Regions from separate parts of the Pseudomonas putida group bacterium ESBL64 genome, predicted to be linked through region 1. Evidence: riboswitches for the same ligand, from Rfam matches in the RefSeq annotation. Region 1 holds a riboswitch; the other holds the start of a gene.
The links. Region 1 has a riboswitch for cobalamin ahead of cobO (cob(I)yrinic acid a,c-diamide adenosyltransferase). Riboswitches for the same ligand answer to the same signal wherever they lie in the genome.
Positions count from the first base shown of each region.

Region 2: it holds a riboswitch for cobalamin, as region 1 does, so the genes downstream of both, cobW (cobalamin biosynthesis protein CobW) here and cobO (cob(I)yrinic acid a,c-diamide adenosyltransferase) in region 1, are expected to answer to the same signal.

Region 1 covers NZ_CP145799.1:5,246,277-5,251,841, reverse strand. The annotation lists gene bluB (5,6-dimethylbenzimidazole synthase) at 1-25, opposite strand, end outside; gene V6093_RS23850 (cobyrinate a,c-diamide synthase) at 22-1,317, opposite strand; gene cobO (cob(I)yrinic acid a,c-diamide adenosyltransferase) at 1,314-1,925, opposite strand; cobalamin riboswitch at 2,045-2,266, opposite strand; gene V6093_RS23840 (C40 family peptidase) at 2,486-3,019, opposite strand; gene V6093_RS23835 (C40 family peptidase) at 3,159-3,797, opposite strand; gene hda (DnaA regulatory inactivator Hda) at 3,925-4,632, opposite strand; gene V6093_RS23825 (AI-2E family transporter) at 4,872-5,565, opposite strand, start outside.
Region 2 covers NZ_CP145799.1:493,045-498,609, forward strand. The annotation lists gene V6093_RS02190 (branched-chain amino acid aminotransferase) at 45-1,064, opposite strand; gene V6093_RS02195 (ATP-binding cassette domain-containing protein) at 1,201-2,778, opposite strand; gene V6093_RS02200 (hypothetical protein) at 2,950-3,312, opposite strand; gene V6093_RS02205 (hypothetical protein) at 3,309-3,461, opposite strand; cobalamin riboswitch at 3,562-3,779, shown strand; gene cobW (cobalamin biosynthesis protein CobW) at 3,879-4,946, shown strand; gene cobN (cobaltochelatase subunit CobN) at 4,950-5,565, shown strand, end outside.

The DNA of each region.
Region 1 (5,565 bases):
CGTCGCTATAGGCGTGATCATTCATGGTCGCAACAGTGCCGCCGCCGCATCCGGGCAGGAAGGGAAATAGAAGTGCACGTAAGAGGCCGTGAGCCGGCCCAGACGATAAACCGCCTCGTTGCCACGCCCGCCGTTGGGGCTCAGACCTCGGGCAATCGGTTCCAGCGCAGTGCTGGTCAGCGAATGGTGATAGGTGTGACCGCGCAAGGTCCCCTCCGGCAGCTCCACCGCCTGCAGCGCCAGGGCGGCCAGGCGCTTCTGCATGGTCGCCTCACCCGGCAGCAGGCCGAGCAGTTCGGCACGTTCACCGGCCACGTCAGTCAGGGCATCGAGCAGGTAAAGCATGCCGCCGCACTCGGCCAGCAATGGCTTGCCCTGCGCGTGGTGGGCGCGGATCGCCTCGCACATCGGTGCGTTGGCGGCCAGCGCATGGTGATGCAGCTCAGGATAACCACCCGGCAGATACAGGCTGTCGACCGCCGGCAGTTCGTGGTCGTGCAGCGGCGAGAAGAACACCAGCTGGGCACCCTGGTTGCGCAACAGGTCGAGGTTAGCGCCATACGTGAAGGCGAACGCCTCGTCCCGCGCCACGCCAATGCGCACACCGGCCAGCGTAGCAACACAGGCTTGCGGTTCAGGCTCGGCAAAGCTGACTGGCGGCGGCAACGCCGCATCGCAACTGGCGCCCAACGCTTCGGCGGCAGCGTCCAGGCGGGTGTCCAGGTCATTCAGCTCGCTGGCCTGCACCAGGCCCAGGTGGCGGCTGGGCAGTTCGATGCCGCGTTCGCGGGACAAGCCGCCATACCAGCGCAAGCCCTCGGTCAGGCTGCCTTCGAGCAGTTGCGCATGACGCAGGCTGCCTACCCGATTGGCCAGCACGCCGGCGAACGGCAGATCGGCCTGGTACCGCGCCAGGCCCAGGGCCAGGGCACCGAAGGTCTGGGCCATGGCTGTGCCGTCGATCACCGCCAGCACCGGCACGCCAAAGTGGCGCGCCAGGTCAGCGCTTGACGGGGTGCCGTCGAACAGCCCCATCACCCCTTCGATGAGGATCAGGTCAGCCTCGCCAGCAGCTTCCCACAGCAGCCGACGGCTTTCCTCGGCACCGATCATCCACAGGTCCAGCTGATACACCGGCGCGCCACTGGCCCGTTCGAGAATCATCGGGTCAAGAAAGTCGGGCCCGCATTTGAACACCCGCACCTTGCGCCCGAGGTTGTGGTGCAGGCGGGCCAACGCAGCAGTGACGGTAGTCTTGCCCTGGCCTGAGGCGGGTGCCGCGATCAACACGGCGGGGCAGTGGCGCGATCGACTCACAGTTCGACGCCCTTCTGTGCGCGGATACCGGCCTGGAAGGCGTGCTTGAGCATGCCCATTTCGGTCACGGTGTCGGCCAGTTCGATCATCTCAGGCTTCGCAGCGCGGCCAGTGACAATCACATGCTGCATGGGCGGGCGGGCCTGAATGTCGGACAGTACCTGGTCCAGGTCGAGGTAGCCATGTTTGAGGGCGATGTTGAGCTCGTCCAGCACCACGAACTGTACACCTGGGTCCTGCAGCAACTGGCGCGACACCGCCCAGGCGGCTTGCGCAGCGGCGATGTCACGCTGGCGGTCCTGGGTTTCCCAGGTAAAGCCCTCGCCCATCACGTGGTAGCGCACCTGTTCGGGGAAGCGGCGGAAGAACAGCTCCTCGCCGGTGCTGTTGCGGCCCTTGATGAACTGCACCACACCGCATTGCATGCCGTGGCCCAAGGCGCGCGCGAGCATGCCGAAGGCCGAACTGCTCTTGCCCTTGCCATTGCCGGTCAGCACCAGCAGCAGGCCGCATTCGTTAGGGGAATTGGCGATGCGTTCGTCGATGACCGCCTTCTTGCGCTGCATGCGCGCCAGGTGGCGTTCGTCGCGTTCGGTGGAATCGCTCATCAGGGTTCTCCGCTGGCTGGCACCACGGCAATGCGCGGCGACAGGTAATAGGCAGGCAAACGGAGAACGCGCAGAGGCCATGGCTGGGCGCCACGGTGCACCGCGCATCACCCTCCGTGATGCCGTTGGCAGTATCAGGCCGGTCTCCGGGCTTGTGAGTGGGCCTTGGCCCTGGCCTGCGCGCCTTCCCGGATGCTGGCATCCAGTGGCCCTGCGCGGCCTTTTACTCATCCACCGTTGCGGGGGCAGCGCCGGAATCGCGCCATGCTGGCGCCCACCGGCTTCCCAGTTTCACCCTGCCCAGTCGGGGCTGGCAGGGCACCTGAAACACGCCGCGAAGGTTAGAGGGTTGCACCGGGAGCGTCAATCGAAGCGGGTGATGCCGCCAAAGTATGCGCGACTTCAATGAGGCCGGCGCGAGGCCAACTGAAGCCGGCCAAGGCGGGATACCGGTGGCCGACGATGGCGGCAATGTGATTTTGGCGGGTGGGCGTAGCCCCCTGAATCTCGGCAGCCTGTAGCGGCCCCAAGCTCAACGGGACCGCTTACAGGCATGGATATCAAGGATTCTGTGCCAGATGCCCTTGCGGAATCACCCGCTTGGCCTGCAGGTAGGCCTTGGCCCAGTAGCTGTTCGACAGGTAGTCCAGGCGCACGGTACCACCGGTGGAAGGTGCATGCACGAAGCGCCCGTCCCCGACATAGATGCCGGCATGGCTGACCTGCGAGCCGCCACTGGTGGCGAAGAACACCAGGTCACCAGACTGCAGCGAACTGACATCCACCGTCGGTGCGCGCATGACAATCATCTCTCGCGTCGAGCGCGGCAGGCTGATGCCAGCAGCATCACGGTACACATACTTGATCAGGCCGCTGCAGTCGAAGCCGGAGTCCGGCGTATTGCCCCCCCAACGATAGGGCGTGCCAACCAGACCAATGGCGCGGATCAGTACGTCATCGGCAATCGGTGAAGGACTGGGCTGGCTATAGGTCACCTGCGGCTGTACCACAGGGGCCGGCGCAGGCGCACGGCTGGAGCATGCAGCCAGCAAGGCTGCCAAGGAGAAAAATGCGAAGCGCGCCATCTTTACCATGGCCAGAACATCCTGTCTGAGACCGCTGCGCTGCAGCCGAAAAGAGTTGAGAATTTAGATTAGACGCTTTCTGTAAATGCGCACGGCGGCGAGCTTTTTTTAAAGCATCACCGCCGCGGCAGGGTACATCATTTTGATATCAGTTGCGCGCGATGTTGGTCGGCGCCATGGCCAAGGCTCGCTTGGCTTCAATGAAGGTCTTGCTCCAGTAACGATCACCGAGGCTGTCGATGCGCACACCACCACTGCGGCGGCTGCTGGAGTGGATGAACTGGTTGTCACCCAGGTAGATCCCGGCATGGCTTACCCGGCCACGGCCATTGGTGCTGAAGAACAGCAGGTCACCTGGCTTGAGCTTGTTGCGGGCCACTTTCGGGGCATCGACGTTGATCATTTCACGCGTGGAGCGCGGCAGCGTCATGCCCGCCTCTTCGCGGAACAGGTAACCGATGAAGCCACTGCAGTCGAAGCCGGACTTTTCCGAGGTACCACCGAAGCGGTAGCGGGTGCCGATCAACGACATGCCGCGCTCGAGAATGCTGTCAGCCAGAACCGGCAATTGGTAAGGCTTGCTGCCGGAGAAAGACGCCAGGTCATCTTCGGTGGCCAGCTCTTCCGGCTCGCCGAACACCGACGAAGAAGAGGCTTTGGCGTTGATTGCCGATTGTGCAGTGATCGGCGTGTGATCCTGGGGCTGGGATACCGGGCCTTGGGCCGCGCAGCCAAAAAGCAGGGTCACGAGTGCGAGTGGCACGAGGGGTGCGAAGCGCTTCAGCATGGGCACGACCGTGTCTGTAATCCTTTAGAAGGGTGAAACTATGCCCTCTATCATGGCCATTTGCAAATTTTATCGAAAAAGATGTGACTTTTTTGTTTTACCGCTCTGGCCCAAGGTTTTCAGGGGGTTACCAGCCGAGGGTTTCCTTGAGAAACGGAATGGTGAGCTTGCGTTGTGCCTGCAGCGACGCCTGATCGAGGCGCTCGAGCAAGTCGAACAACGCGCTCATGCTCCGCGCGCCGCGGGTGAGGATGAAATGGCCGACTTCGTCGGTCAGGTGCAGGCCACGGCGCGAAGCTCGCAGCTGCAAGGCGCGCAGCTTGTCTTCGTCGGACAGGCCGCGCATCTGGAACACCAGGGCCAGGGTCAACCGCGACTTCAGGTCCGGCAGCTTGATCGGCAGCTCACGCGGTGATGCCGAGGCAGCCAGCAGCAAGCGTCGGCCGCTATCGCGCAGGCGGTTGAACAGGTGGAACATGGCCTCTTCCCAATCAGCCTTGCCGGCGATCACGTGCAGATCGTCGATGCACACCAGTTCGTACTGGGCCAGGTAGTCGAGCAGTTCGACGCCACGATCGAGCAATTGCGCCAGCGGCAGGTAGACAGCAGGCTCGCCACGTTGCTGGAAGCGATGGGTGGCGGCCTGCAGCAGGTGGGAACGGCCAACACCCTGCTTGCCCCACAGGTAGATAAGGCTCTCGGTCCAGCCGGCGTCGGCTTCGCATAGCCGCTCGACGTAACCCAATGCCGCAGCATTGGCGCCCGGATAGTAGTTGATGAAGGTGGCGTCATCGCGCAGGCGCACACCCAGGGGCAACTGGATCGGTGGTTTCATGCTCGCGGGCGGTCGACGGGACCGCTGGGGGCCTTTGGTGAACAATCTGCAAAGTCTATACCCGCAACGCGGGGCGCACAATCTCGACTGCAGATAGGGCAAGCAAAATCAACAAGTTGCGCTGCACAAGCGAACGACGGATGCAGGACAAACCGTGCTCAGCGCCCGCGAGATCGGGCGCCGCGAGGCGACGCTCAATTTCGCGGGCGCGAAACAGCTCAAGACGAAACACAGGGTGTTCAAAGCTCCGGGTCGATGTTCCCAGCGTACATATCCGATTCCTTGTACAGGGCATGCACATGCCGCAGCAGCACCATGATCACCGCCGCCACCGGCAGCGCCAGCAGCACACCGGTGAAGCCGAACAGTTCACCCCCGGCGAGGATGGCAAAGATCACCGCAACCGGGTGCAGGCCGATGCGATCGCCCACCAGCAGAGGGGTCAGCACCATACCCTCCAGCGCCTGCCCGACCATGAACACCGCAACGATGCCCAGCATCGGATACAGGTCGCCACCGAACTGGAACAGGCCGGCCACCAGCGCGGCACCAATGCCAATGATGAAGCCCATGTAAGGCACGATGGCCGCAAGGCCTGCAAGCATGCCGATCAGCAGACCGAGTTCGAGCCCCACCAGCATCAGGCCGGCTGAATAGATGACGCCCAGGGCCAGCATCACCATCAGTTGCCCGCGCACGAATGCCCCCAGCACTTCATGGCATTCACCTGCCAGGCCCATCACTTGTGGCTCGCGCTGGCGCGGCAGCAGGCCGCGCAGCTTGCCCATCATCAAGTCCCAATCGCGCAGCAGATAGAAGCCCACTACCGGAATCAGCACCATGTTGGCCAACCAGCCCACCAACGCCAGGCTTGAGGCGGTGGCCTGGGACAGCAGCATGCCGACGATATCGGTGGTCTGCCCCATGTGCGCG
Region 2 (5,565 bases), 1.1 Mb from region 1:
CATGCCATCGCTGGCATGCCCCGTTTTCATACAGCTGATGCGCCTCAGGCGACCTTGACGATCCAGCCTGCCGGTGCCTCTACATCGCCGCTCTGGATACCGGTCAGCTCGTTGTAGAGCTTCTGGGTAACCGGGCCGACCTTTTCCAGGTCGTGGAACACGTGCAGCTTGCCGTTGTACTCGATGCCGCCGATCGGGGTGATCACGGCTGCGGTACCGCAGGCACCGGCTTCGACGAAGCGGTCCAGCTTGCTGATCTCGACATCGCCTTCGATCACGGTCAGGCCCAGACGCGATTGCGCCAGTTCCATCAGCGAGAGGCGGGTGATGCCTGGCAGTACCGAGGCCGATTTCGGGGTGACGAACTCGTTGTTGGCGGTGATGCCGAAGAAGTTGGCCGAACCGACTTCCTCGATCTTGGTGTGGGTCAGCGGGTCGAGGTAGATGGCGTCGGCGAAGTTGGCCTTCTTCGCTTCAGCACCCGGCTGCAGGCTGGCAGCGTAGTTGCCACCGACCTTGGCCGCGCCGGTGCCCTGTGGGGCAGCACGGTCGAAGCTGGAAATCTGGAAGTTGTGCGGCTTCATACCGCCCTTGAAGTACGAACCAACCGGGATGGCGAACACCGAGAAGATGAACTCGGGGGCGGTGCGCACGCCAATGTTGTCGCCGGTGCCGATCACGAACGGGCGCAGGTACAGGGCGCCTTTGCCGTGCGGTGGCACGAACTTTTCATTCGCCTTGACCACTTGCTTGCACGCTTCGATGAACACATCGGTCGGCACGTGCGGCATCAGCAGGCGTGCGCAGCTGCGCTGCATGCGGGCCGCGTTCTGGTCCGGGCGGAACAGGTTGATCGAGCCGTCCTTGCAACGGTAGGCCTTCAGGCCTTCGAAGCACTGCTGGCCGTAGTGCAGGGCCGTGGAGCCTTCACTGATGTGCAGTACGTTGTCTTCGGTCAGGGTGCCCTTGTCCCACTCGCCATTGCGCCATACGGACAGGTAGCGTTTGTCGGTCTTGATGTAGTCGAAACCCAGCTTGTCCCAATTAATGCTTTCGTTGCTCATGACACCCTCATTGTCTTGCAAGTGCCCGATCGCTCGGGCTGCTGTTATATGCGCACCATGCCACCTTAAACCATCCTTGGCGGATCGGGAACGGCCAGTCACGAATTGATAGGCTGCGATGCTTTTTTTTCGGTGTCTACAACAGCAAGTACTCATCCAGCGCCAGGTTTTCCAGCAATACCGCATCATGGGACGCCACTATCAGCGCCCCGCGAAACTGCCCAAGCATACCTTCCAGGGCTGCCAGCGATGGCAGGTCCAGGTGGTTGCCGGGTTCGTCCAGCAGCAACAGATCGAGCGGCCGTTCGCGGTACAGCACGGCGGCCAGCGCCGCCTTCATACGCTCGCCGCCGCTCAGCAGGCTACTGGGCAGTTCGATACGGGCCGCATCCAGGCCCAGTTGCGCCAGGCGGCTGCGCAATTTTCCCTGGGCCAGCGTCGGGTTGGCTTGGCGCAGGTGTTCGAGCACGCTGCGGTTGCCTGCCAGTGTGCTGCAGTGCTGGTCGAGTAGGGCGGTCTCGCCACTGAGGCGCACATTGTCGGGCGATGCTGGCAATTCCCCATTCAGCAGCCTGAGCAGGGTGGACTTGCCACTGCCATTGGCGCCGATCAGCCCTACGCGCTGGCCCAGGCACAAGCGCAGGTCAAGCGCTTTGCGGGTGCCATGGGGCAAGCAAAGTGCCTGCAAGGCCAAGACCTCTCGGCCCGGATGACGCTGAGGAGTGGGCGCGTGCAAGGTAATAGCGCTGTCTTGCTCCACCTCGCGGGCGGCGTCACGCACTTTGCCCAGTAGCGTTTGCCGAGCATCGCGATGGTCGCGGCGCTGCTTGCCAGCAGTGGCCTGGCTGCGCTCCTGCTTGCGGTCGACCAGGATTTTGGCCTGGTTGGCGTGCTTGGCTTGGCGCCCGGCCCGGGCTTGATGGCGCTCCAGGTCTTCGCGTTGGCGCTGCAGTTCACGGGCCTGGCGTTGCTGCTCCTGCTTCAGCCGGGCAAGTTGCTGCTGCGCCTGCGCCGTCTGGTTGGCTTTTTGCGCACTATAGAGGCTGTAGTTGCCACCGTAGGCCTGCAAGCCCAGGCTGGATAATTCGACAATGCGTGCCATGTGCGCCAGCAGGCTGCGGTCGTGGCTAATCACCAGCAAGCCACGGTCCCAGGCTTCGATCATGCTCAGCAGCTGGGCACGGGCGTTGCTGTCCAGGTGATTGCTTGGCTCATCGAGGATCAGGTAATCGGCATCGCTGAGCCACGCGCCAATCAGTGCCACGCGCATGGCTTGGCCACCGCTCAGGGTCCGTGCGGGCTGGCGCCAGTCGAGTTGACCCAGCCCGTGGCCCTCAAGCTGCAGCTGCAATTGCTCGCGGATATCCCAGCGCTCGCCAACGGTGTCGAAATCCTGGGGCTTGATGCTGCCTTGCTCGATGCGCTCCAGCGCCGCAATCACCGGCCCCACTTGGGCCAGGTCGGCCAGCGTGGCGCTGCGCGCGATGACTTGCTGGTCCAGCAAATGGACAGGCCCGAGGCGCCGACAATGGCCGCTGCTCGGTTCACGCCGGCCGGCAAGAATCTGCCCTAGCAGGCTTTTGCCCACGCCATTGCGCCCGACCAGGCCGGTGCGGCGTTGGTCGAAGGTTTCGTTGAGGTTGCTAAACAGCGGCCTGCCATCAGGCAAGGCCAAGGAGACGCTGTCCAGCGTCAGAATCGACGTGTTCGTCATGCACAACTCCACAAATGCCGCGACATCTCCGGAACGAACCGGAGGCTGAAGACTGGCCGTCGAACGGACGGCGGCATCAATGGCGCATTGGACGAACACCTCGTCATTTAGAGAATGCGTAGCCTAACGGACCGTCTGGGGCCGGGTAAAGCACCGGCTGCCGGTTGGGGCTCAGCGCTGCGTCTGCAAGCGCTTGGCCCAGTCTCCGCCGTGGCCGTGCGCGCAGGCTTCTTCACTGTCGAATCGTACATGCCAGGCCGGATGGTCCAGCTCAATGCCGGCTTGCTCCAGCGCCAGAGCGGTAAGTGCCAGCATGCGCGCCTTCGCATCACCGACCACGGCCGCTGCCTTGTCGGCCTCTTGCTCGAATACCCAGGTAATACGCAGGCTGCTCGGAAAGTCCTCCGGGTTGAGGCGATGGGTTAGCCAACAGAAGCCGACAATCTCCGCCTTGGCGGTTTCGCAGGCATCGGTCAGGCATGCCACCAACTCCCGCTCCAGGCGGCCTATTTCGCGTTTGCCCAGTGCCTTCATGGGTTGGCCTCGTCATCGATCTGCTGGCAAAAGCGCAGGTGGTTGTCTAACGGGGCCTGCCCCTGCACCTGCAGACAATCCAGGTAGAAAGCCTTGGCCTTGTCGGCCGAGAACATGCGCAGTACCGGTAGGGCGGGGGCGAGGGGCATGGGGCGTCCTTGTCCGTTGAAAAGGTGCCACTGTAGCGCAGTTGCTCCCCTTATGGTCGACCAGCCGGCAGCAATGGTTGACCACCCGCCAGCCACTGCGTAGCCTTGCCCACTTCGAGGTTCTTCGGCCTGGCCGAAGCTAAGACGGGAACGCGGTACAAGCCGCGGCTGCCCCCGCAACTGTAAGCACCGACAACGGATCGACACAGCCACTGCGCCAGCGCGCGGGAAGGCGTCATCCCGCCAGCCCGCTGTTCGACTGAACGGGGACATGGAACGGTGCAAGCCAGGAGACCTGCCTCGTCACGTTTTCGACTTTCAACCGGGCGGGGTGATCCGGTGGCGAACAAGCCCGGCCGGCCTGGCCTGCGGCTGTCGTCCTGCATGCCCGCGCCACACTGCCAAGGGCAATGCGACATGAAAACACTGGCCAAGCTCCCCGTCACCATCGTCACCGGCTTCCTCGGATCGGGCAAGACCACCTTGCTGCGCCACATGCTCGACAACGCCCAGGGGCGCCGCATTGCGGTCATCGTCAACGAGTTCGGCGAACTGGGCATCGATGGCGAGATCCTCAAGCAGTGCAGCATCGGGTGCACCGAAGAAGAAGCCAGCGGCCGCGTCTACGAGCTGGCCAACGGCTGCCTGTGCTGCACCGTGCAGGAAGAATTCTTCCCGGTGATGCGCGAGCTGGTGGCCCGCCGTGGCGACCTCGACCACATCCTCATCGAAACCAGCGGCCTGGCCCTGCCCAAGCCATTGGTACAAGCGTTCCAGTGGCCGGAAATCCGTAACGCCTGCACCGTCGATGCGGTCATCACCGTGGTCGACAGCCCGGCCGTGGCCGCTGGCACCTTTGCTGCCTACCCGGACCAGGTCGATGCCCAGCGCAAGCTCGACCCTAACCTGGACCATGAATCGCCCCTGCATGAGCTGTTTGCTGACCAGTTGGCCAGCGCCGACCTGGTGGTGTTGAACAAGGCCGACCTGATCGACGCCGAAGGCCTGGCCAAGGTGCGTGCCGAGGTGGCCGAAGAACTGCCGCCGGCGGTGAAGGTGATCGAGGCCAGCAGCGGCAAGCTGCCACTGGAGGTGCTGCTGGGCGTGGGTGCCGAGTCCGAGGCGCATATCGATGGCCGCCGAACCCACCACGATTCGCACCACGATGGCGACGATCATGACGATCATGACCACGACGCTTTCGACTCTATCTCAATCGACCTGCCTGAAGCCGACGAAAGCCTGCTGCTCGATGCGCTGACCCTGCTGGTGGTGGAGTTCGGTATCCTGCGCGCCAAAGGCTTCGCCGCCATCCCGGGCAAGCCGATGCGCCTGCTGGTACAAGGCGTGGGCACCCGTTTCGACAAGCACTTCGACCGCGCCTGGCGCGCCGATGAGCCGCGCATCACCCGCCTGGTGCTGATCGGCCAGGACCTCGATGCTGCCCAGCTGGAAGCGCGCCTGCGCCAGGCACTGGGCGCCTGACCCATGCACCTGCTGCGGACCCAGCCCGGTGGTTTCGTACCGGATGACAGCATTGCCGACCTCGGCCAGACACCCGCCGAGCTGGTGATTCTCTGCAGCGGCGATTCACACCTGGCCTTGCTCGCCGACACCGCCGAGCAATTGCCCGAAGACTTTCCCAGCCTGCGCCTGGCCAACCCGATGCAGGTGCAGAACCATGCCTCGGTCGACCTGTATGTCGACCAGGTGCTGCGCCACGCCAAGGTCATCCTGGTGTCGCTGCACGGTGGCGTTGGTTACTGGCGCTATGGTGTCGAACAACTGGTCGAGCTGGCCGCCCGTGGCGTGCAGCTGATTCTGGTGCCGGGCGATGACCGCCCGGACCCGGAGCTGACCCGCCTGGGCAACGTCCGCGGTGAGCAGGCCGAGCGGCTTTGGCATTACCTGCGCCAGGGCGGCAAGGCCAACGCCATCAACCTGTTCAACTGCCTGGCTAGCCAATGGCTGGGCCGCGACTATGCCTGGGACGAGCCGCAGCCTTTGCCGCGCACGGCGGTCTATCACCCCGCCAAGGGCAGTGCGACACTCGAGGACTGGTACCCGCACTGGCACCCCGAGCAGCCAGTGGCGCCGTTGCTGT